DNA from 3 places in the Nocardia sp. CDC160 genome. Region 1 is predicted to be linked to each of the others. Evidence: riboswitches for the same ligand, from Rfam matches in the RefSeq annotation. Region 1 holds a riboswitch; each other region holds the start of a gene.

Region 1 (7,480 bases):
CCCGTCGAGCACATTCAGCGGCTCCCCGGACGCGCCGGTGAACGACATGTCGATGTGCTCGAGGTCGATGAGGACCTCGCCGGCGGCAACGGTATTGGTCATGGTGGCCTCCTTGGTTACAGCGAGTAGCGGCGCTGGGCCAGGGCGTAGAGTCGCCGCCAGAACAGCCGGTTGATGCCCACCACGAACGTGCTCATGACCAGCACTCCGATGAGGATCTGCGGGCCGTCACCGACGCGGGTGGCCTCGGCGATGTAGGCGCCCAGACCCGTCGCGGTCAAGGTGGTGTCACCGGAGGAGACGATCTCGGCGACGATCGAGGCATTCCACGCCCCGCCCGCCGCGGTGATCGCGCCGGTGACGAAACTGGGGAAGATCGCGGGCAGAATCAGCTTGCGCCACCACAGGTTTCGCGGCAGCCGCAGATTCGCCGCCGCCTCGCGCAGATCATTGGGCACCGCCGAGGCTCCGGCGATCACATTGAACAGGATGTACCACTGCGCGCCCAACGCCATCAGCAGGATCGACGCCCACTGCAGGCTCGCGCCCGTGGCCACCAGCACGCCGGTCACCAGCGGGAACAAGAAGTTGGCGGGAAAGCTCGCCAACACCTGCACGATCGGCTGTGCCAGGCGAGACACCTTGGGGTTCAACCCGATCCACACCCCGATCGGCACCCAGACGATCGTCGCGAAGATCAGCAGCACGATCACGCGCAGCAGGGTCAGCAGCCCCAGCCACGCGGCATGGCCGACCTCCCCGAATCCGGCGGTCGTGGCGATGTAGCGGGCCATGGCGAACACACCGGCGACCAGCGCCCCACCCACCACGACCGTGAACACGATATCGGCGGCGCGCCGCCGCGTGGCGGGGACATACAGCGGATACTCGGCCAGCCCGAAAATGCGCATGAACCGGTCCACCGGATACACCAACGGCCCGAAGATCCGCCCGAGCAGTCCGGGAATATGGCTGCGGCGCAACAGATCCAGCATCAGGCTGCGCGGAGCGTCGGCGGATTCGGTGTCCTCGACCCGGAATCGCTCGGCCCACACCGTCAGCGGCCGCCAGAACAGCACATTGAGCCCGACCACCATGACGATCATGACGACGATCGCCAGCACCATCCGTCCGGTCTGGGACTGCGCGTTGGCGCTGGCCACATACGAGCCGATGCCCGGCAGCGCGAACGAGCGATTGTTGACGCTGATCGCCTCCGACGCGGTCAGGAAGAACCAGCCGCCACCGAAACTCATCATCCCGTTCCACACCAGCGGAAACATCCCCGAGGGCACATCCACCCGCCAGAACCGCTGCCAGCGCGACAACCGCAGATTGCGGGAGGCCTCATCGAGCTCACGCGGCTGCGACACCAGCGAATGATGGAACGCGAAGGCCATGTTCCAGGCCTGCGAGGTGAAGATCGCGAAAATCGACGCGCACTCCAAACCCAATGACGAACCCGGGAACAGGGCAATGAATCCGGCCACGGTCACCGACAAGAAACCCAGCACCGGCACCGACTGCAGAATATCGAGCGCGGGCAACAACACCTTCTCCGCGCGCGGCAGCCGCGCGGCCGCGGTCGCGTAGACGAAGGTGAACACGATCGAGAGCCCCAACGCGGCGAACATGCGCAGCAGCGAGCGCGCCGCATAGTAGGGCAGCTCGCTCGGATCGGTGGAAATCGTTGTGGGCGCGGTGTTCTCGTCGAAGGGCACATGCATGCCCGCCGACACCTTCACCACGATCCAGATCAGCACCGCCGCGCCCGCGAACACCGCGATATCGGCCCACCGCGAGCGCGGCCGATCCAACACCCCGCGCGAGGGATAGGACCGCAGCGTCGCGTTCACTGCTCGGTCTCCACCGGCGGGGCCACCGTGCGCCAGCCGACACTGGTCACCGACGGCTCGAGGCTCAACCGGCTCACCGCGGCCTCCATCTGCCGGTCGTCGCGCCGGTCACCGGTCAACTCCGCGCGCACCTGCACCCGGCCCGCGGTGGTGTCATGACTCGAGATCGAGTTCAACCGGAAATCGGTGCGCGTCAACGACTGCACCAGCAGCGCCCGCACATGCGCCTCGTGCGCGTCATCGGTGTCGGCGGTGAACGCGTAGAGCGCCTCGTGGGCCTCGGGGCCGTCGCTGAGCGGGCGATCCACCGACCGCGCCACCGTGCGCAGCGCGGTGTTCACCACGACCACCGCCACCGTGCCCGCCGCCGCGGTCGAATACATGCCCGCACCGGCGAGTGAACCCACCGCCGCCGAGCACCACAGCGTCGCGGCGGTATTGAGGCCGCGAATATTGAACCCGTCGCGCAGGATCACACCCGCGCCCAAGAAGCCGATACCGGAAACGATCTGTGCCGCAACGCGAGTCGGGTCGGCGTCACTGCCATGGAAGCCGTGCGCGGACAGCAGCACGAACAGGGTCGCACCGGCGGCGACGAGCGCGTTGGTGCGCAGCCCGGCCATGCGGGCGCGCCACTGGCGCTCGAACCCGATCACCGCACCCAGCCCGACACCGGTGCCGAGTCGCAGCAGCATTTCCCACGTGGTCATTGCGATCTCCGAAAAGGGGATGACGGCGCACTCCGACCTCGGACGCTACAGGGATGCCGGTAGCGAACGGCAGATTGCGGAGGTGTCGCCTAGTGAACGATTGGCTAACGGAACACGATCCGGACCATCGGGCACGACCACCACCTCCTCGACGCACAACACACGCGTGCCAACAGGGTGGGACCAGCGCGAATTCGCTGGAAACGGGCACCACCCCTCGTAAGACCTTCAGCACTCCACGGCGTGAACCCGCCAGGGCGGGAGCCGGTCGGGGCGGCCCCTTAACTCGGGGCAACCTGTCCTGATCCGGGGCGTCTCTCGACGTTCGGGATCGCCGGCCTATATCCGTGAAGGAGCCTCGGCTAACGACGGCACCTTGCGCCGACGAGTTAACACCCCGATTGGCGAGAAGGCAACCTGATGTGAGCGTGGTCGCCGCTGCCAGGACACCGCGGACAGATTGCTGGCGGAGATGCAGGCTGGGGCTAGCTCGACCGGACCAGGGTCGGTCGCAGGGCGAGGCGGAGCAGGCACGCCACCGCGACGGCGGCGGCGAACAGTTGCACCGCGTGCAAGGTGCCGGTGGTTCCGGCGAGCAGGCCGACGCCGATGACCGGGCCGCCGGTGCCGCAGTAGCCCATGACGTAGTAGGTCGAGAGGACATCGGCGTGGCGGTCGGCGGGGGCGGCGGCGTTGACGGCGGTCAGGCCCGATAGGAACGCCAGGCCGTGACCGGCTCCGGCCAGGAGCGTGGCCGCCAGCAGCAGTGTCAGCGAGGAGACCGCGCCTGCCAATGCGAGCAAGGCCAGTCCCGCGGCCAGTAGTGGGAGGCCCGTATGTTCCAGGGCCCGTTCGGATTTCCCGTACCCGATCAGTTGGGCCACCGACCAGGCCACCGGGAGGACGGCTGCGGCGGCACTGCCGACCACCAGATTCGAACTGCCCGACAGGGTCGCGGCGTAGGTGGGGACCAGGGTCAGGAACACTCCGACCACCGCGAAACCCAGAAACGCCGCCGACCCGGCCGCGGCGAAGGTGCGGCCCATGCCGGAGGGAATGCTGGGCCGTCGCGGCCGCCACCGACCGCCGGTGCGCACCGAGGGCAGCATGGCCAGGAACACCCCCGCGGGGATCAGCAGCACCAGATGCACGACGAACGGGGTCACATAAGGCTGCGGAAAATATTGCGCCACAACAGCACCCAGCATCGGGCCCACGCCCATGCCGCCCGCCGTCGCCATGGCCGACACCAGCGCGGCCCGGCGTCGATCACCGCGCGGTTCCACCTCGCTGATCGCGGCGGTCAGCGCTCCCGAGGCCGCGCCCATCGCCACCCCCTGTAGGATCCGCGCCGCGAACAACCACACCAGACCGGTGGCCAGCGCGAAGGCCAGCGTGCCCAATGCCGCCACCGCCAGCGCGGGCAGCAGAATCGTGCGGCGGCCCAACGCATCCGAGGCCGGACCCGCCACCAGCAGCGACGGAATCAACGCGCCGACATACGCGGCGAAGACCAGGGTCAGCATCAGCGGGGAGAACCCGAAACGCTGCGCATAGCCGTGATACAGCGGCGTCGCGAGATTGGTGCCGGTGAACAGGATCAGCAGCGCGTAGGCCGCACCCCAGAATCTCAGTCGGCTCCCGACCGGTGAATCCTGCTGTGCCACCGGTACTCCGGTGTCGGCGGCAGGGGATTGCTCGATCGCCACGGTTCCTCCCAACCTCGTTATGTTCGACGATTCCGAACATAACAGGATGTTCGGATTTTGTGAACATGTGGATTATCATTGCCCCCATGGCAAGCCGAACCGCCACCGAACTGGTGCACCCCGCCCGCGCCGACCTGCGGTTCACCACCGTCCTGGCCGCCCTCGCCGACCCCGTCCGCCTCACCATCGTCACCCGCCTGGCCGCCGCCGGGGGCGAGGAACTGGCCTGCTCGACCTTCGACCTCCCGGTCAGCAAATCCACCCAGAGCGGCCACTTCAAAACCCTCCGCGAAGCCGGAATCATCGCCCAACGCGACGAAGGCACCCGCCGCCTCAACCGCCTCCGCACCGAAGACCTCGAAGCCCGCTTCCCCGGCCTGCTCGCCATGGCAATCACCCACGGCCCCACCGCAATTGTGCGCGGCTAACGGGGGAGAAGTCACTTACCGTCCGACACTCGTGCTCGACCACGGTCATCCAGCCGAGGTGAGGCCGCACGCGGTGTCACCGTGTGCCAGAGCCGAAGTCGCACCAGATCGTCGATGTCGGGTATGGGACCTACGGTCCACCCAGCGGCATCGCCGCGAGGCGGGCACGGGCAGGCCGATAGTGTCGATATCGCGTCTCGAATGATCCTTACCCTGCACGCAGCGCGAAGCTACCGTCACCGCCATGGTGCCTGAGACAGAACAGGTTGCGCTGGGGTGGCCGCGCCCGCGGGTGACCAGGATCGAGCCGCGGGGGAAGCTGCTGCGACTTGTGCCCGGAGCCATCCAAGTTCGATACGCGCTGGCGGTGCATCCCCGGCTGATCTCCACGTTGTTCGCGCTCGAGGGTCCGCTGGAGTTCGGGCAGTGGGCGCTGGTGTCCTTGCGCCATCGCGATCTGGAACTGGCTGTGCTGCGGGCGAATTGGAACTGCGGGCATTTCTATCATTGGTCTGCGCACGGGGCCTGGGCGTACGTGCGGGGCTTGGCGAGCGGTCACCGGCCGCGCTGGGCCGCGCAACTCAATGAGGCGATCAAGATTGGGCCGACGGCGGAGTTCTGGGACCCGCGACAGGCCGCCTTGCTGACCGCGTACGACGAACTGCACCGGGATCGGGCCATGAGCCGCGAGAGCGTGCGGGCACTGCGCGAATTCGGGTTCTCGGACAAGCAGTTGACCGAGATCGCGTTCGTGACAGGTCATTACCAATTGCTCGGCATGATGTTGGAAAGTGCCGGTGCGCCCGGCGAACCCCTCATGCGCCCACTGATGGGCTCGCCCGACGACACCTGGTCGCCCGTGCCACGTATTCGCCGCACACCCGACCGGCTGCCGGGCACCGCCGCGATGTGGCTGCCCGGCGATACCGTCGAGATCGCCACCCATCCGATGTTGGCGTGGGCCTTGCGCGTTTTCGACCGCGCGCTCGGCCGGATTTGCAGCATCGACCGCGACGAATTGGCCGCGGCCCTGCGTGGCGAGCTCGGCACCGGCTCACGGCAGGCGGTGCTGACGCGTGCGGTGGGTGAACTCGACACCGAATACTTCCTCAGCGACGACACCTGGATCGCGCTGCGCGAGCACTACACCGAAGCGCAGCTGCTCGAGCTGTGCTTGTTCGTCGGGCACTCCCTCACCCACGTCATGCTCGCGAACACCGTTCGGGCCCTGCGTAACTGAGGCGCAAGACCCTCAGCCGCGATACATCCCGCGATAGGCGTCGACACCGTACGTCGACTGACCCACCCGTCGCCTACCCGAGATACGGACCTGTCCGGCGCTCGGCATGGTGCTGGAGACGAAGCCGGACCGTGTCGTGCACCGGCAAGTCCGCGAGCTCATCCAAGCTGAGGAACCGGACCGAGGTTGATTCGTTGCTGACTTCGATTCGGCCGCCGACGACACGGCCGTAGTAGGTGATGTTGAACTCTTGGCGGATCTCCCCGTCCTGGTACGCGATGACGTGCTCGGGATCGGTGTAGATGCCGAGCAGCCCGGTGATTTCGATGTCCAGACCCGTCTCTTCCTTGGTCTCCCGAATGACGCACTGCTCCAACGTCTCTCCGATGTCCATGACACCGCCGGGAAAGCTCCAATTACCGGAGTCACTGCGGCGCTGCATGAGAATCTTGCCGTCCGCGCCTATCACCAACGCGGAACCGCCAGGGACCAAGCTGTTCGCCTTCGGGGCGTTCGGGTCTCGGTAGTAGTCACGCCGTGAGCCCATGGGCCCTCCTTGTGGGTTCGCGGTAAGGATCGCAAGGGGCGAGGGGGTGATCTTGCTGATCATGAGGGGTGGGGTGGGTGGGTTGTGGGGTGGGCGAAGCTGCTGAGTCGGCGTTGGGTGGGGGGACGCGATAAGGTGCGCTGGGTCGAGTTCAGTAGTCGGGCAGGGAGTTTCACCATCAGCATCGAGCGAACTGCGGGTTTGCCTGTGGGCCTGCATGTTACGAGGACCGTGTGTAATGCCGCTACGGGCGTGCTGTTCGGGGCGGGGGTGGTCGCCATATTGGCGGGGACCTATAGCGGTGTCGGGGTGGATTTGAAGTTGGTGGGGGTCGGGTTGTGGGTGTTGGCGCTCATTGCTCGGATCGGGGTGTTCGCGATTACGCGGTCGCGGACCGGGCACGCCGAATAGGGGCACGTATCGCGGCCGTGTAGGGCCGGAGGTCGTGCGGTGAGGGCGGGGTTGTTCGCCCGTGGCGAGCCGGTGCCGGGATCGGGGGTCGCGGCTGGCACGATGTTGCTGTGGAGTGGGCGTTCGGTCTGGTTGTGCTGGTGTCGGGGGCGGTGGCGCTGGCCGCCGGTGCGCGTCGGCTGGGGTTGGGCGAGCCGTTCGTGCTCACCGTGGCCGGGGTGATCGCCTCGTATCTGCCGTTCGTGCCCGAGTTCGACATCGAGCCCGAGCTGGTGTTGCTGGGTCTGCTGCCGCCGCTGCTCTACACCACCGCGATCCGCACCTCGCTCATCGATTTCCGTCCCAAGAAGGTCTCGATCACCCTGCTGTCGGTGGGGTTGGTGCTGTTCACCGCGTTCGCGGTGGGCGGTGTGGTGTATTGGCTGCTGCCGGTGCCGTTCTCGGCGGCGGTCGCCATCGGCGCGATCGTGGCCCCGCCCGATGCGGTCGCGGCCACCGCCGTCGCGCGGCGAGTCGGGATGCCGCGCCGAATCGTGACCCTGCTCGAGGGCGAATCGCTGTTCAACGACGCCACCGCAC
Region 2 (7,480 bases), on a different contig from region 1:
CGCCACCCGGCACGACTTCGACATCCCCGCCATCGTGAGCGCCACCCACAGCCTCACCGACAGCTGGGATTTCCACAGCGTGGATCGAAACATGTTCTGGAACATCGTCGCGACATTCCTCGAGCACTGAGCCGGGCTTCTCAGGGGCACCGAGCCGGGCTCTCAATGGGGCACTGAGCCGATTCAGATGCCGTCGACCGACAGGGTCGCGGTCATCAGCGTCATGGCCGCCGCGCACGGATCGGGTTGCGCGGCATGGTCGCGGTTCTGCACCCACCAGGTGACGGTGCCGGTATCGGCCACCGTCACCGCGCAGCTGCCCGGATCCTTCGGGTCGCGCCAGTACATGCCGCCGAAGTGCTTCACGACCAAACGCTCGATCTGGTAACCGAATTGGTCGGCGATCTGCACTTCGCGCGACAGGGTGTCGGTGCGCAGCCAGGCGTAGGTGAGATCGACGGTACCGCCACCGGCCGCGGTGGCGGTCCAGTTGCAGACCGTCGGTGCGCTCTGCCGCTTCATGCCGGTGACGGCGAGGGCGGCGGCCAGCTTCTGATCCTCGAGGGGACCGCAGCCCGCCAGGAAGTTCGGATCGGCGGAGGTCGGCGCGTCCGACGGTCGCGCGGCGTGCGAACAGCCCGCCAGCGTCACGACCATCAAGGCGGACAGGGCGATTCGGGCGGGTAGTCGTGCCATCAGCCCTGCCCCGCCTGCTTCAGGGTGGCGGCCGCGAGCTGCTCGACGCCCTTGCAGCCGACCGCGGTGTGCCGCACGGTCCAGTCGATGAAATCGGTGTCGCCGAACGCCACCGCCACCTCACAGCTCGCCGCGTCCTGCCACTCGATGCCGGGCTGCCCGGCGACCTGGACGGTGGCGGGCTTGCCGACGGTCACCTGGCTCCGGCGCTCGTCCAGCGAGCTGCCCCGGAACCAGTGGAACACCACGGCGTAGTCGGTGCCGCCGGACGCCTGCCACGCGCAACTCACCGGATTCACCGACACCCGTTGCGGATCGCTCAGCCCGGTCTGCTGGGCGATATCGGCCTCGGAGACGCCGCCGCAGAGCCCGATCGTATTGGGGGACGGCAGGACTGCCTTCGGAGCGACGGTCGTGCTCGGCGCCGCCTGTGGGGTCGATGAGCCGCAGCCCGCGACCATCGCTCCGATCAGGGCGGCCCCCGCCGCCGCGCCTACCGCTCTCATCACGCCGACCAGCGTAGGCGACGCGGGGAAACTCTGCCGTGAGCGCGCACCCGTTCGCACGCAATAGCCTTTTTTGACTTTCCATCCGGTCTTCTCTAGTTTGGAATCGCACCTCGATAGGCGAGGCTCCTGTACGAACACAGGCCACTGATCTGACGACGTCGAGAGACGCCCAAGGTTAGGACAGATTTCCCCGGATTAAGGGGTAATCCAAAGTGGCTTCCCGCCCAGCGGAATACGTCGCACAGTGCCGAAGCTCTGACGAGAGGGGTGTCCGTCCCTCCAGGTTTTCGACCTGATCGACTTTCCCCCGTGTGCGCTGTCGTATCGCGTTCCACGAGTTCGAGGAGGTCTGGGCAGCCAGATGACGCCCTCCGCTACACAGCACACCGACGCCGCGTCGGCTCGACGCGCATAATTCGCCGATATTCGACACCGCCACCGCGGTGCCGTCGTATTCGCGCGCCAATTTTCGGATCAATTCAGACGATCCGCAATTCATGACCGACCGTCCGCATCAATAGTGCGCGACGGAATTCGACGCTGCCCGCAATACCCGGCGGGCGGCGAGAGTTGAGGGGACACAATCCCAATGAGAATTCGCATGCTCGCCTGGCTCGGCGCACTGACCAGCGCGGCCCTGCTCACCACCCACGCGAATGCCGAGGCCGAACCGCCGCGCCACACCGGCGACGCCGGGTCACTACGGGTGAATCACGACCACCTGGCGATCGTCGATCCACACGGCACCGTCGTCGGCGCACTGGCCAGCGCCGCACTACACACCACGCGGGCCACCGCCCACGCCGAACCCGCGGCCATCGAGGCTACGGCCTCGATCGTCGACCGCACGGTGCGTCTGCACACCGACGCGGGCGCACTGCGGGTGGATCACGACCGCCTGCAGATCCTCGATCCCGCGGGCACCGTCGTGGGCTCGCTGCCCTTGGCGCTGGCCAAGCAGGGCACCATGTACCCGATCGACGCCCGAATCGACGGCAACACAGCCGTTCTCGTGCCGCGCGAAGACCAGGCCCGGCCGCTCACCGACGCGGAGCGGGCCGAGGGCGAGCAGGCCGCCACCGCGCCCATGCGAACCTTCGACCCGCGTCCCGTCAGCGACTCCGACAGTCCCGAGGACCGGTTCAACAACGCGATGGGCCATGTCAACACCGAGCTCGGCGCGGCCGTCGCGGTGGGCACGCTGCTCGGCGCGATCGTCGGCGGACCGCTGGGATGCGTGTTCGCGGGCGCGCTCACCACCGTCGCGGCGGGGCCGGTGGGCGCGGTCGTCGGCTGTCTGGCGGGGGCGGTCGTCGGCGCGGGCATGGGCGTCGTGGTGTTCAACGTGCTCGTCGGCGTGCCCGCCCTGATCGGATCCGCCATCCACTTCTTCAATGTGGTGAACGCGCCGGGGGCAACGGCATGACACTCGAAATCGCAATCCCCAACAGCCCCAAGACGACTCCCGATGCGCGCCGGGCTCGCACCGGACTCCGCCCGGTCGACTACCTGCTGCTGACGGCTGGCGTGGTGTTGACGGTGGTGGTGGTCAAGCTCTTTCGCGACGTCTCCGTGCCGTGGGTGCCGGGCGACAGCCCCGACACCGTGTCCACCGATCCGTCGAATCTGCCCTACTACGCGGCCCGCACCACGCTGCGCATGTTCGTCGGGCTGGGTGCGTCGGTCCTGTTCACGCTCGTGGTCGGCCAGTGGGCCGCGCACTCGCGGCGGGCGGAGAAGGTGCTCATCCCGATGCTGGACATTCTGCAGTCGGTGCCGGTGCTGGCGCTGGTATCGATCACGGTGAGCGCCTTCATCGCCCTGTTCCCCGGTTCCTACCTGGGCGCGGAGGCGGCGTGCGTGTTCGCCATCTTCACCGCGCAGGCCTGGAACATGACCTTCGCCTACTACCAGGCGCTGCGAAACATGCCGCGCGAGCTCGACGAATCGGCCCGCATGATGCGGTTGACCCGCTGGCAGCGGCTGACCCAGCTCGAGATTCCGGCCGCCATGGTCCCCATGATCTGGAACGGCATGATGAGCTTCGGCGGCGCGTGGTTCATGCTGGCGTCCTCGGAGATCATCAGCGTCTCCGGCAATGATCAGGCGCTGCCGGGCATGGGCAGTTTCATCGCCGCCGCCACCTCCGAGGCCGCGGTGGGCAAGCTGTTGCTCGGCGCGGCCGTCATGGTCCTCACCATTGTGCTGGTGAACGTGCTGTTCTGGCGGCCGTTCACGGCGTGGTCGGAGCGGTTCCGGGTGGAGAACGCCGAGGCGGCGCTGGCACCGCGCAGCCTGGTGCTGGATCTCTTGCGGCGCACCACGATTCCCGGTCGGGTCACGGCCCGGCTGCGACCGGTCGGCGAACTCGTCGACCGCGGCATGCGGATCTTCGGGCGCGCCACCCGCTCGCCCTACGAGCGGCGCGGCAGCCGCGCCGGGGACGCGGTGTTCTTCGCCGCGCTGTTCGCGGCCATCGGGTGGGGCGCGTGGACGCTGGCCCGCTACTTCGAAAGGACCGTGGGTTTCGCCGAATTCGGGCCCGCCTCGCTGATGGGCCTGGCCAGTCTGAGCCGCGTGGTGGTGCTGCTGGTGGTGTCGACCGTGGTGTGGGTGCCGGTCGGGGTGTGGATCGGGATGAATCCGCGCATCTGCCGGTTCGCGCAACCGGTGGTGCAGGTACTGGCCAGCTTCCCGGCCCAGTTCCTCTACATCTTCGTGGTGGCGGGGCTGACGTACACGGGCATCTCGCTGAATATCGGCGGCACCGTGCTCATGGCACTGGGTGCGCAGTGGTACGTGCTGTTCAACGTGATCGCGGCGGCCGGGCAGATCCCGACCGATCTGCGCGAGGCCATGGACGATCTGCGGGTGCACGGGTGGGAGCGGTGGAAGTCGTTGATCCTGCCCGCGATCGCGCCCGGGTACGTGGTCGGCGCGATCACCGCGTTCGGCGGGGCGTGGAATGCCACCCTCGTCGGCGAGGTCGTCGACTCCGGCAGTACGCATCTCGAGGCGTTCGGGCTCGGCGCGTACATCACCAATGCGACCGTCAACGACCAATTCGCCAAGGTGCTGCTCGGCACCCTCGTCATGAGCGTGGTCACGGTCGCCATCAACCGGCTGGTCTGGCGTCGCCTGCAGCGCAAGGCCGAGACCCGCTTCGCTTTGATCTAGAGAGGAGAACCACGCGATGTCCATTCCCGTCATCACCGTTGATCGCGTCACCAAGAACTTCACCAATCCCTCCGGCGAGCAGCTGGCGGTCCTGTCCGACGTCCGCATGGAGTTGCGCGAGGGCGAAATCGTCGCGCTGCTGGGCAAATCCGGGTCGGGCAAGTCCACGCTCATGCGGATCATCGCGGGGCTGGTGCGGCCCTCGGCCGGGACCGCGCGGCTGCGCGACTCCGAGATCACCGAGCCGAATGCCAGCACCGCCATGGTGTTTCAGACCTTCGCGCTGCTGCCGTGGCTCACGGTGCGGCAAAATGTCGAACTCGGCCTCCGCGCACAAGGAATTCCAGCCTACGAGCGCGCCGAGCGGGTCACCGACGCCATCGACATGATCGGACTCGACGGCTTCGAGAACGCCTATCCCAAGGAGCTTTCCGGCGGTATGCGCCAGCGCGTCGGGTTCGCGCGCGCCCTGGTGGTGCGGCCCGAGGTGCTGCTCATGGACGAGCCGTTCTCCGCGCTGGACGTGCTGACCGCGGAAAACCTGCGCGGCGAGCTCATTCGGCTCTTCGGGGAGGCGGCGTTCCCGACCAAGACCATGCTGATGGTGACCCACAATATCGAGGAGGCGGTGCAGCTGGCCGATCGAATCCTGGTGTTGGACAACAATCCCGGACGCATCAAGGGCGAGATCAAGATCGGGTTGCCGCATCCGCGCGACACCCGGGGCGCGCACTTCCAGAATCTGGTGGATCACGCGTACCGGATGCTCACCGATTCGCCCTACGACGGCGATCGGGAGACGGTGACGCCCACCCCGACCAACCGGCCACTGCCCGATGCCACCGTGGACGGCATCGCGGGCATGCTCGATCTGGTGGCCATGAGCGGCGGGCGCGCGGATCTGCCGGACCTGGCCAGCGGGCTGCGCTTCGAACTCGACGACATCATGCCGCTGGTCGATGCCGCGCGCCTGCTGGGGTTGGCCACCGCCGCGGACGGCGATCTGGAGCTCACGGCCGACGGGCGCATGTTCATCGACGCCGATATCGACACGGCCAAGGCGATTTTCGCGCGCGTGGCCCGTGCCAAGGCACCCTTGGTCGGTGCTATCGACCACGCCCTGGCCGGTGCGCACAATCAGCGCATGCGCGACGGATTCTTCCTGGACCTCTTGCGCCGCAACTTCACCGAGGACGCGGCACGCCGACAACTCCGCACCGCCGTCGACTGGGGACGCTACGGCGAACTCTACGAATACGACGCCGACGAGCGAATGTTCCTGCGCCATCCGGTCCACGGCTGAGGGTTTCAGTCCTCGCGTCGGGCCGCGCGGGCGCGGCGTTTGCCCTCGTGCATGGCCTGCACGCGGGCGACGGGAATGGTGTGGCCCTCGGCGATCAGGTCGGCGGGCAGTTCCTGCGGGGCGGGCATGAGCTCGCGCCACGGGTCGCGGTCGCCGAGTTCCTTCACCGCGGTGCGAATCGTGAAGTCGCGCGGGTGGATTCGAGGAAGGTCCGCCCACGCGATGGGAAACGACACCGTCGTGCCCGGCCGGATCCGCGGGCTGTAGGCGGCCACCACGGTCGCGCCGCCCGCGCGGGTGGAATCCAGGAAAACCTTGCCGCCGCGGTCTTCTCGAATGAAGGCCGTGGTGGCCAGGGCCGGGTCCAGGCGTTCGGCGCGGGCCGCGATGGCCCGGGTGGCGGCCGCGGCATCCTCGAGGTCGATGCCGGGTACCACCGGGACGAAGATGTGAACGCCCTTGGAGCCACTGGTTTTCACCGCACCGGCGAGACCGTCGTTGTCCAATGCCCGCCGAATCAGCTCGGCCGCACCCACCACCTGTTCGAACGGCTGGTCCGGTGCCGGGTCGATGTCCAGCACCAAATATGTTGGGCTGCCGGAATAGTCGGCGAGCCCCTCCGCCAACAGCAGCGTCACGTGGTACTCGACCGCACGCTGATTTCCGAACCACAGCAGGGTCCGCACGTTATTGCACAGCGCGTAGGAGATCTCTCGCCGCGAACTTCCCGCCCAGAGTGTCGCGCGCTCGACCCACTCCGGCGTGTACTTGGGCAGATTCTTTTGCATGAACGGTTCCTGCCCGGGCCGGACCCGCACCACCGACAGCGGTCGATCCCGCAACACGGGCACCATTCGCTCCCCCACCGCCTCCAGGTAATCGATCAGATCACCCTTGGTGGCGTCGGCCCCGTCGAACAAGGGACTGTCGAGACTGGAGAATTTCAACCCGGCCCGCGCGTCATCGCCCATCGCCCCACCTTGCGCCCCCGCGGTGCCCCCGTCAACCGCTCACCGGTACTGGTCGCGCGGTGGCGGCACGGGCCGGGTCGGCTGGGCGGTCGGCCGACGCTGCGAGGTCAGGGTGGTGCGCGGGCGTACGGGTGCGGCAACCAGGTCGCTCACCGAGAACACACCGTCGTAGGCGGATTCGGCGTGCTCGGATTCGTCGATGCCGTTGGCTTCCACCTCGTGGTCGACGCGGAACCCGAACAGCTTGTGGACGATCCACGCCAGGATCAGCGTGGCCACGAACGAATAGCCCATCACGGCGAGCGCGGCGATGGACTGGCGCAGCAGCTGCGTGACCCCGCCGCCGTAGAGCAGCCCGTTGCCGCCCGCCGGGTTCACCGAGGCATCGGCGAAGACCCCGATCAACAGCGTGCCCACCAAACCACCGACCAGGTGCACGCCGACCACGTCGAGCGAATCGTCATAGCCGAAGACGAATTTCAGGCTCACCGCGAGCGCGCAGCACACCCCGGCCACGAGGCCGATGACCAACGCACCCAGCGGCCCGACGAATCCGCAGGCGGGCGTGACGGCGACCAGCCCGGCGACCGCGCCCGACGACGCGCCGATGGTGGTCGGGTTGCCGTCGCGCCACTGCTCGACGACGATCCACGCCAGCGACGCCGCGCCCGTCGCGACGGTGGTATTGGTGAACGCCACGGCGGCGAGATCACCTGCGGTCAAAGCCGATCCGGCATTGAACCCGTACCACCCGAACCACAGCAGCGCCGCGCCGAGCAGTGTGAACGGCACATTGTGGGGCCGTGTGATGCTGCGCGGCCAGC
Region 3 (7,480 bases), on a different contig from region 1:
TCGGCAGCATCAAACCCGGTGTCGGCGGCGCGGTCCTGACCCACAACACCTCCCCGGAAGACCTCGAGCGGCGTGTCGCACAGGACCCGTTCGTCGCGGCCGACGTCGTGACGGCCGAGATCATCGAGATCGCGGCCGGACAAGCCGACGATCGCCTGAAATTCCTGCTCGACTGACCAACCTGCTCCGGACACCTCCGGCTGGGGAGTCCTATGCCTTGGCCCAGTTGTGGATTGCGACGACGAACTCCTCGGGCGCGTCGGATTCGACGTAGGTGCCGGCGCCTTCGACGATCACGGTCGTGTGGTTGGTGAAGGTCGCTTCCAATCGCTGGCGCTCCTGGGGGCGGAAGGCGATATCGGCGTCACCCCACACGATCAACGTCGGCAACTGCGCGACCTCGGGCAGGCGAGTTTCGATCTCGGCGAAGAAGTCTCGGCTGGCGAGTACCGCATGGGGCAGCACCGCACTGGCCTGACGCCGTGCGGGAGTGTCCAGCGCCTGGCGGTAGTGAGCCATTTCGGCCTCGGTCGGCTTGCGCCGACGGTGGCCGGTGGGGATGAACGCGTTGACCAGCAGGTTGAGCTGCCGCACCGCCAGCCGGCTCACCGGATTACCGAGGGCGCGTGAGAACGCTTCGAAGTGCAGGACTCCGTTGACCGGCCACGCCCACGTATTGGCCAGCACCAGCCGCTCGAAGAGCCCCGGCCGCCGCTGTGCGACCGCTAGGCCGATCAGACCACCCCAGTCCTGGCCGACCAACGTGACCTGGTCCAGGCCGAGGGCATCGACGAACCCGGCCACCACCTGCGCGTGCTCCTCGGGCAGGAAACGGTAACCACGCTTCGGTGTCGACAGCCCGAAGCCCGGGTAATCGACTGCGACACAGCGGAACTCGCCACGCAGCGCGCTGATCACATCGCGCCACAGGAACGACCAGGTCGGATTGCCGTGCAGGAACAGCAGTGTCGGACCCGATCCCTCGTCGACGTAATGCACGGTGTGCCCGTCGATTTCGACGAAACGGCTCTCGAACGGAAACAGAGTGTCGTCGACCCAGTCCGGTCGTGTGGTGCTGGTGGTCTCGGCCATGGTTGAACCCCCTACGCTCGACATCACGGTATGATTGATCTTCTCAAGCCAACTTGAGATTCTCAAGCAATTGAAGGAATTGATGCGTAGCTACGGCCAGTACTGCGGGCTCGCCCGGTCCCTCGAAGTCGTGGGCGATCGGTGGAACCTGCTCATCGTCCGCCAGTTGCTCCTCGCGCCGGCCCGCTACCGGGACCTGCTCGACGGCCTGCCCGGCATCGCCACCAATCTCCTCGCCGACCGGCTACGTGACCTGGAATCCTCCGGCGTGATCGAGCGGCGACTGGCCGGTGAGGGCAGCGTCGTCGAATACGCGCTCACCCCCTGGGGTGCGCAGTTGCGTGAGCCGATCGAGAGCCTGATCCGCTGGTCCACCCCGCTGATGATCCCCGGCCCCGGCGCCGATGCCTTCCGCCCTGAATGGCTCGCCCTCGCCGTGCCTGCCCTGCTCACCACCCGGGTCGAAGACCGGCCCACGGCGACGGTCGGCCTCGACATCGGTGGCTCGCCGTTCCAACTCCGTATCACGGCATCCGGATTCGAGATCGCCCCCCACGACGGCCGCGACCTCGACGCCACCGTCCGCGCCGACCCCGCCTACATCCTCGGGCTTGCCGCCGGTGCTCTCACCCTCAGTGACGCTCGCGCGCTCGGGGCTGTCGAGATCGACGGCGACGAGGCTCTCATTCGCGCGGTTTTCGCCGCCTGAGCGAGCCTCTTCACCGGAGGGTCCGAGCGGCAATCAATCTCGGCGATTGGCTTTCCGGCGGCGATAGTGCGCGGCCGCCGCCACGCGGTCGTTGCAGGTGTCACAGCAGTACTTGCGGGTGCCCGGACGGGTGCGGTCGACGAACACGCACACGCACGGGGTCGCGGCACACACCCCGAGCCGCCGAATACCATGCTGCACAAGGTGTTCGGCGAGGGCCGCGACCAGCCTGCCCGCCAACGCTGCGAGCCCGTGCGACACGCCACCCGCGTCCAGCCGGATGACGCCAGCGGGGTCCCGCGACAACTGCGGGACCACGGCGTGTTCACGCAGCAGTCCATTCACCAGATCCGTTGCCTCGGAGTCGGTATCGCAGCCGAACGCGGGCCGCAACTGCTCCCGCAGCTCCCGCAGTCGATCCAGATCGCCGTCGGCGAGCTCCTCGGCCAGGCTCGACTGACCTGCGCCGCGCAGGATGACCCGGAAATGGTTGACCGTCGTCAATCGATCGGGCGGATCGGCCAGCGCATAGACGGTGTTGACCAGATCCACGACCAGATCCAGATCGCTCACCATCCACCTCCTCGCCATTGACGACCAGCGGCACCGACCTTAGCATTCTCAGTACTTAAATAGTTTTAGTAACTGATATGGAGTTGTTGTGGACACGACTTCCCAATCCGCCGACACTTTGGCCCACGCCCTGCACGCCCAAGGCCCTCACCCCGATTACGTCGAGAAGCTCGCCGTGTTCGGGCAGTTTGTCGGCTCTTGGCGAGTGACCAATCGCCTCCGGGCCGCCGACGGCAGCTGGACGACCTATTCCGGGCGCTGGGACTTCGGCTGGACGCTGGGCGGACTGGCGATCCAGGACGTCCTTGACTGCCCCACCGCGCCGAATCGCTACCCCGGCACCACGATCCGCTGCTACGTCCCAACCACTGACAGCTGGAACGCGGTCTGGCTCGACCCACACTCCGGCCTGCACGTCACCCTGCAAGCAAGCTCTGTCGACACCGGCATCGTCCTCGAAGGCAGTACCCAACTCGGTACATCGGTCCGGTGGATCTTCTCGAACATCACCGACACCAGCTTCCACTGGCAGGGCTACCTCGCCCGCAACGCCACATCCTTCGAACTGGTCCAGGAAATGGCCGCTCATCGCCAGCACGATCGGTGAGTGCCTCAATTTGCGGCCGTGCTGTAAGAAGCCGTGTACAAGGCTGTTCGGGCCGGCCAGTCACCTTCCTCAGCAGGGGGTTCCGGTAGAAATCGAGGAAACAACAACGGCGGGATAGACTGTGACACTGATGGTTTCGGCGGACATCATGTTCGTTGAGCGGGCTGGGTAGCGGCAAGTTCAGTCGCTTGCAGCACTTCCGTGGCGGTGAGCTCGGCGAGCAGCGGAGACGGTGGAGTGCCCGCGGCGAGGTTGTGGCGACGACCGGACTGGTCAACACCGTCAGGCGGGAGGATTGACTGCCCGAGACCGGCTGGCATGAAGGACAATTCCGCACTACCTCCTGCCACTCCGCCCCAACGACGAAGACCCCGTCCGAATCACCGATCCGAACGGGGTCGTGTCCCCCGGGCGAACTCGCCGGGTCTCGATACGCTCCCTGCCGACACAACGAGCGCAGATAGCCATGCCACACCTGAAACGGCGACCGAACCCCGCGTGTCGCACAGGAATCACGTCGACCGAAATGGGCAGGTCAGCGGCCCACTAATGTAGCAAAACGGCAGGTCGGATCAATGCCCCTGGAAAGGGGAGTTGACCGTGGTGAAGTACTGGACCGCCGCGGCGATCGCCACCGGTGCGGTGACCAGGATCATCCCGCCGACCGCGCCGAGCGCGCCCATGGCCGCGGCACCGGCGAGGCAGCCGACGACCGCGCCGGGCAGGAAGAAGAACAGGCCGCCGATAATGCCGGTGGCCAGCGAGACACCGGAGCCGACGGCGATGCCGCCCAGCGCACAGCCGACCGCCGCGCCGCCGATGCCACCGACGAGGGTGCCGATGGTGGCGCCCATGGCGATGGTGTCCTTCATGCGGTTCCAGGCCGCCTGCTCACGGTCGTACGGGGTCTTCCAGGGCGCGGTGTCCTCGAAGGGCAGTGCGACCGGCTGGTATACCGCGTGCTGCAGATCGAATTGCGGTGTGAGCGTGACGGTCCGGTCCCGAACATCGGCCAGGATAGGGAAGACGAAATCGTCCACGCGGAAGTTCAATTCGGTTCCAGCAACCACTGTGCCATCGGGTGCCTTGATCTGGAAAACACCGTTGTCCACGGCCATGGAACCGATATCGGTGGAAATGGTCGCCGAGCGATCGGTCGCCGATGCGGTGTAGTGGATGGCACCCACGTCACCGGCTTCAGGCTGGGCATTAACCGTTCCTGCGGTAATTGCTGTGACGGCGGCCACCAAAGCGGTAACCGCAGCGAATCCCCTCTTGCGCACTTGATTTACCTCGATTGAGTAGGCCTGCGGAATCTGGACTTATCGCAGGTTCAGTTATTGACAAGCAAACTTTAAGTCGGTTCTCGAGAATCCGACAATGGACGAAAGTCCCAAAGTGACTCGTCACACACATTCCGAGTCGATTGCGCCGCAAGTTAATCCGCCGTTCACCCGTTGGGAACCGACCGGGCTGGATTTGACAACGCCGCTGTCGAGGCTCAACATTGGCCAGTCAGCACCTCGCTAGGCGAGGCTCCTGTACGAACACAGGCCACTGATCCGACGACGTCGAGAGACGCCCAGGGTTAGGACAGATCACCCCGGATTAAGGGGTGATCCGAAGTGGCTTCCCCGGGCCGCGAGCCCCCGGATACGTCGTACAGTGCCGAAGCTCTGACGAGAGGGGTGCGGGACTACGCCGTCGAGCGTGGTCCGGATTCCTCTCGCCGTGCGCGATGCGACACCACGATCCAGCGACGCCCACGTGCGTCCCGGCGGCAAGGAGGTGAGGGACGACCATGAGTTCCGGCGATAGTCCGTATCCGAGTACGGATTTCACAACCCTGACGTCCCCGGCTTGCCGCATTCCGGTCACCGGCTGACCCGTTCCCACACCGATCGCCTCCCCGACGTCCCCGCGACGCCGCTGAGGTGGGCCGACGTGTGCCTCGGGCAGACCGCTCGGTGCCCGAAATCGCTTGGCGGCCGGGTGTTCTCCGCATGTCGAAACACCTGATGATCGAAAGCGAGGGAAGGCCATGGCCTTTTTCGCGAACAGCTCCGGCCGCCGCACCTCCACCGTCGCCGCACCCGTCTCCGACACCAAGCCCACCGGCGCCGTCATGGACAGCGCGCACGTCGGCGACATCGTCGGCGCGCTCGGCTCCATCGGCCAGCACGACACCCTCGAGGGCCGCACCCGCTGGCAGCGATTCCGCATGCTGCTGGCCATCCTCGGCCCCGGCCTCATCGTCATGGTCGGCGACAATGACGCGGGTGGCGTGGCCACCTACGCGCAGGCCGGGCAGAACTACGGCATGGCGCTGGTCTGGACGCTGGTGCTGCTCATCCCGGTGCTGTATGTGAACCAGGAGATGGTGGTGCGCCTGGGCGCGGTCGCGGGAGTCGGCCACGCGCGCTTGATCTTCGATCGTTTCGGCAAGTTCTGGGGCGCGTTCAGCGTGGGCGATCTGTTCATCGTGAACGCGCTGACCATCGTCACCGAGTTCATCGGTGTCTCCATGGCGCTCAACTACTTCGGTCTGCCCAAGGCGATCTCGGTGCCGCTGGCCGCGGTGGCGCTGTTCGCCATGGTGGCGGGCGGATCGTTCCGGCGCTGGGAGCGGTTCCTGTTCGGGCTGATCGCGCTGAACATCGTCATGTTCCCGCTGGCATTCCTGGTGCACCCGCAGGTCTCCGCGATCGGCCACGGCTTCCTTCCGTCCTTCCCGGGCGGCCTGAACTCCACGCTGCTGCTGCTGATCGTGTCCATCGTCGGTACCACCGTCGCGCCCTGGCAGCTGTTCTTCCAGCAGTCCAACATCGTCGACAAGCGCATCACCCCGCGCTGGATCAAGTTCGAGCGCATCGATCTGTGGGTCGGCATCGTGGTGGTGATGATCGGCGCGATCGCCATCATGGCGGCGGCGGCCTTCGGGCTCGCGGGCACCGAGGCGGCCGGGAACTTCACCGACGCCGGGGCGGTGGCGCAGTCGCTGCACGATCACATGGGCACCACCGTCGGCGCGCTGTTCGCCATCCTGCTGCTGGACGCTTCGCTGATCGGCGCGAACGCGGTCGGCCTGGCCACCACCTACGCCCTCGGCGACACCCTCGGCAAGCGGCACTCGCTGCACTGGAAGATCACTGAAGCACCGGTCTTCTACATCGGCTACGCCGCCCTGCTCGCCCTCGCCGCCGCCGTGTCGTTCAGCCCCGACCACGTGCTGGGTCTGCTGACCCAGGGCGTCCAGGCGCTGGCGGGCGTGCTGCTGCCCTCCGCCACCGTCTTCCTGGTCCTGCTCTGCAACGACAAGGCGGTGCTGGGTCCGTGGGTCAACACGGTGCGCCAGAACATCGTCGCCGGAATCATCGTCTGGTCGCTGGTGCTGCTGTCCCTGGCGCTGACCGCCGCGGTCTTCTTCCCGGGCCTGTCGACCACCACCATCGAAATCGGTTTCGGTGTCGGCGCTCTCGTCGGCGTGCTCGGCGGTGTCGGCATGCTGATCGCCTGGCAGCGCGGCCGCCGTCGCAATGCCGAGCGCACCGCGAAGGAGCTCGGCAACCTCGACCCGGACCAGGTGGAGGAGCTGGAGTCCACCCCGCTGACCCGGGCCGAGCGCAAGGCCATCCTCGAGGCCGACCGCGACACCTGGCGCACGCCCGCGCTCGACACCCTGGAGCGGCCGCAGTTCTCCACGGCGCGGACGGTCGGCATGTTCGCCCTGCGCGGCTACCTGCTCATCGCCGTGATCCTGGTGGGCGTGAAGGTCTTTCAGTCCATCGGCGGCTGAGCTCAACAGCCGACCGGGATACCCGCCAGGTCGACTCGTCCATCACGCTCGATGGCGTCGCAGTTCATCGCGGCGCCATCGAGCGTGATGCCGTTCAGCGCCAACCTCGCGTCTGCGATCGGACCGTCGCTGTCGCTGGTGCGGATCAGCGATTCCCGGGCCGCCGCGACGGCGGTCCGCGCTATCGAACCGCGCAGCGTCGCGGTGTCACCGATATTCCTGATGTTGATGCCGTTCGCCGCGGACGCGCCCACGACCGTGTCGCGGATGTCGAAGGTCAGTGCGGCCGTGCTCGGCTCGGATCCGGCCGGGGTATACGCGATCAGCCCGATGCCATCGGCGCTGCAGTCACCGAGATCCGAGTTCGCGATGGTCAGGTCGGTGTGGGCGGCACGGCCGAAATTCGTTGTCACCACACAGGTTCCGAGGTTCGCCGGGACCACGGAGTTGAGCACGGCCCCCGGGAAGGTGGAGTGGTGGGCGTAGACATTGTCCAGGCTCAGCGACTGGTGCGCCCCGCCGCTGCTCAGGTTGTAGTTCTCGATGAGATCGCCGGTGACATTGTCGAAGACGCTGTTGGTCACCCGCACCCGGCTCTCGGGTGCGCCGCTGGTGGTCACGTACTCCAGGCCATTGGCGGAGAAATTGCCGTAGCCATTGTGGAATTGGTTGGCGTCCACCGAGATATCCAGATGCGCCTGCC

What was found. A riboswitch is a leader RNA that binds a small molecule or an ion and turns the genes downstream of it on or off. The one in region 1 is predicted to bind magnesium.
Region 2: it holds a riboswitch for magnesium, as region 1 does, so the genes downstream of both, VMT40_RS16860 (hypothetical protein) here and VMT40_RS24045 (MgtC/SapB family protein) in region 1, are expected to answer to the same signal.
Region 3: it holds a riboswitch for magnesium, as region 1 does, so the genes downstream of both, VMT40_RS13095 (NRAMP family divalent metal transporter) here and VMT40_RS24045 (MgtC/SapB family protein) in region 1, are expected to answer to the same signal.

What each region holds. Positions count from the first base shown of each region.
Region 1 covers NZ_JAYKYT010000004.1:545,284-552,763, reverse strand. The annotation lists gene VMT40_RS24055 (ABC transporter ATP-binding protein) at 1-102, opposite strand, end outside; gene VMT40_RS24050 (ABC transporter permease) at 117-1,856, opposite strand; gene VMT40_RS24045 (MgtC/SapB family protein) at 1,853-2,566, opposite strand; M-box (ykoK) riboswitch at 2,772-2,943, opposite strand; gene VMT40_RS24040 (MFS transporter) at 3,052-4,275, opposite strand; gene VMT40_RS24035 (ArsR/SmtB family transcription factor) at 4,362-4,703, shown strand; gene VMT40_RS24030 (hypothetical protein) at 4,948-5,943, shown strand; gene VMT40_RS24025 (NUDIX hydrolase) at 6,017-6,553, opposite strand; gene VMT40_RS24020 (Na+/H+ antiporter) at 7,012-7,480, shown strand, end outside.
Region 2 covers NZ_JAYKYT010000003.1:477,101-484,580, forward strand. The annotation lists gene VMT40_RS16845 (hypothetical protein) at 1-130, shown strand, start outside; gene VMT40_RS16850 (DUF3558 domain-containing protein) at 184-696, opposite strand; gene VMT40_RS16855 (DUF3558 domain-containing protein) at 696-1,202, opposite strand; M-box (ykoK) riboswitch at 1,308-1,479, shown strand; gene VMT40_RS16860 (hypothetical protein) at 1,795-2,631, shown strand; gene VMT40_RS16865 (ABC transporter permease) at 2,628-4,382, shown strand; gene VMT40_RS16870 (ABC transporter ATP-binding protein) at 4,399-5,685, shown strand; gene VMT40_RS16875 (DNA polymerase domain-containing protein) at 5,691-6,656, opposite strand; gene VMT40_RS16880 (ammonium transporter) at 6,696-7,480, opposite strand, start outside.
Region 3 covers NZ_JAYKYT010000002.1:1,193,679-1,201,158, forward strand. The annotation lists gene VMT40_RS13065 (YciI family protein) at 1-176, shown strand, start outside; gene VMT40_RS13070 (alpha/beta fold hydrolase) at 211-1,116, opposite strand; gene VMT40_RS13075 (winged helix-turn-helix transcriptional regulator) at 1,175-1,801, shown strand; gene VMT40_RS13080 (CGNR zinc finger domain-containing protein) at 1,835-2,374, opposite strand; gene VMT40_RS13085 (hypothetical protein) at 2,463-2,981, shown strand; gene VMT40_RS13090 (hypothetical protein) at 3,554-4,264, opposite strand; M-box (ykoK) riboswitch at 4,497-4,676, shown strand; gene VMT40_RS13095 (NRAMP family divalent metal transporter) at 5,023-6,777, shown strand; gene VMT40_RS13100 (hypothetical protein) at 6,780-7,480, opposite strand, start outside.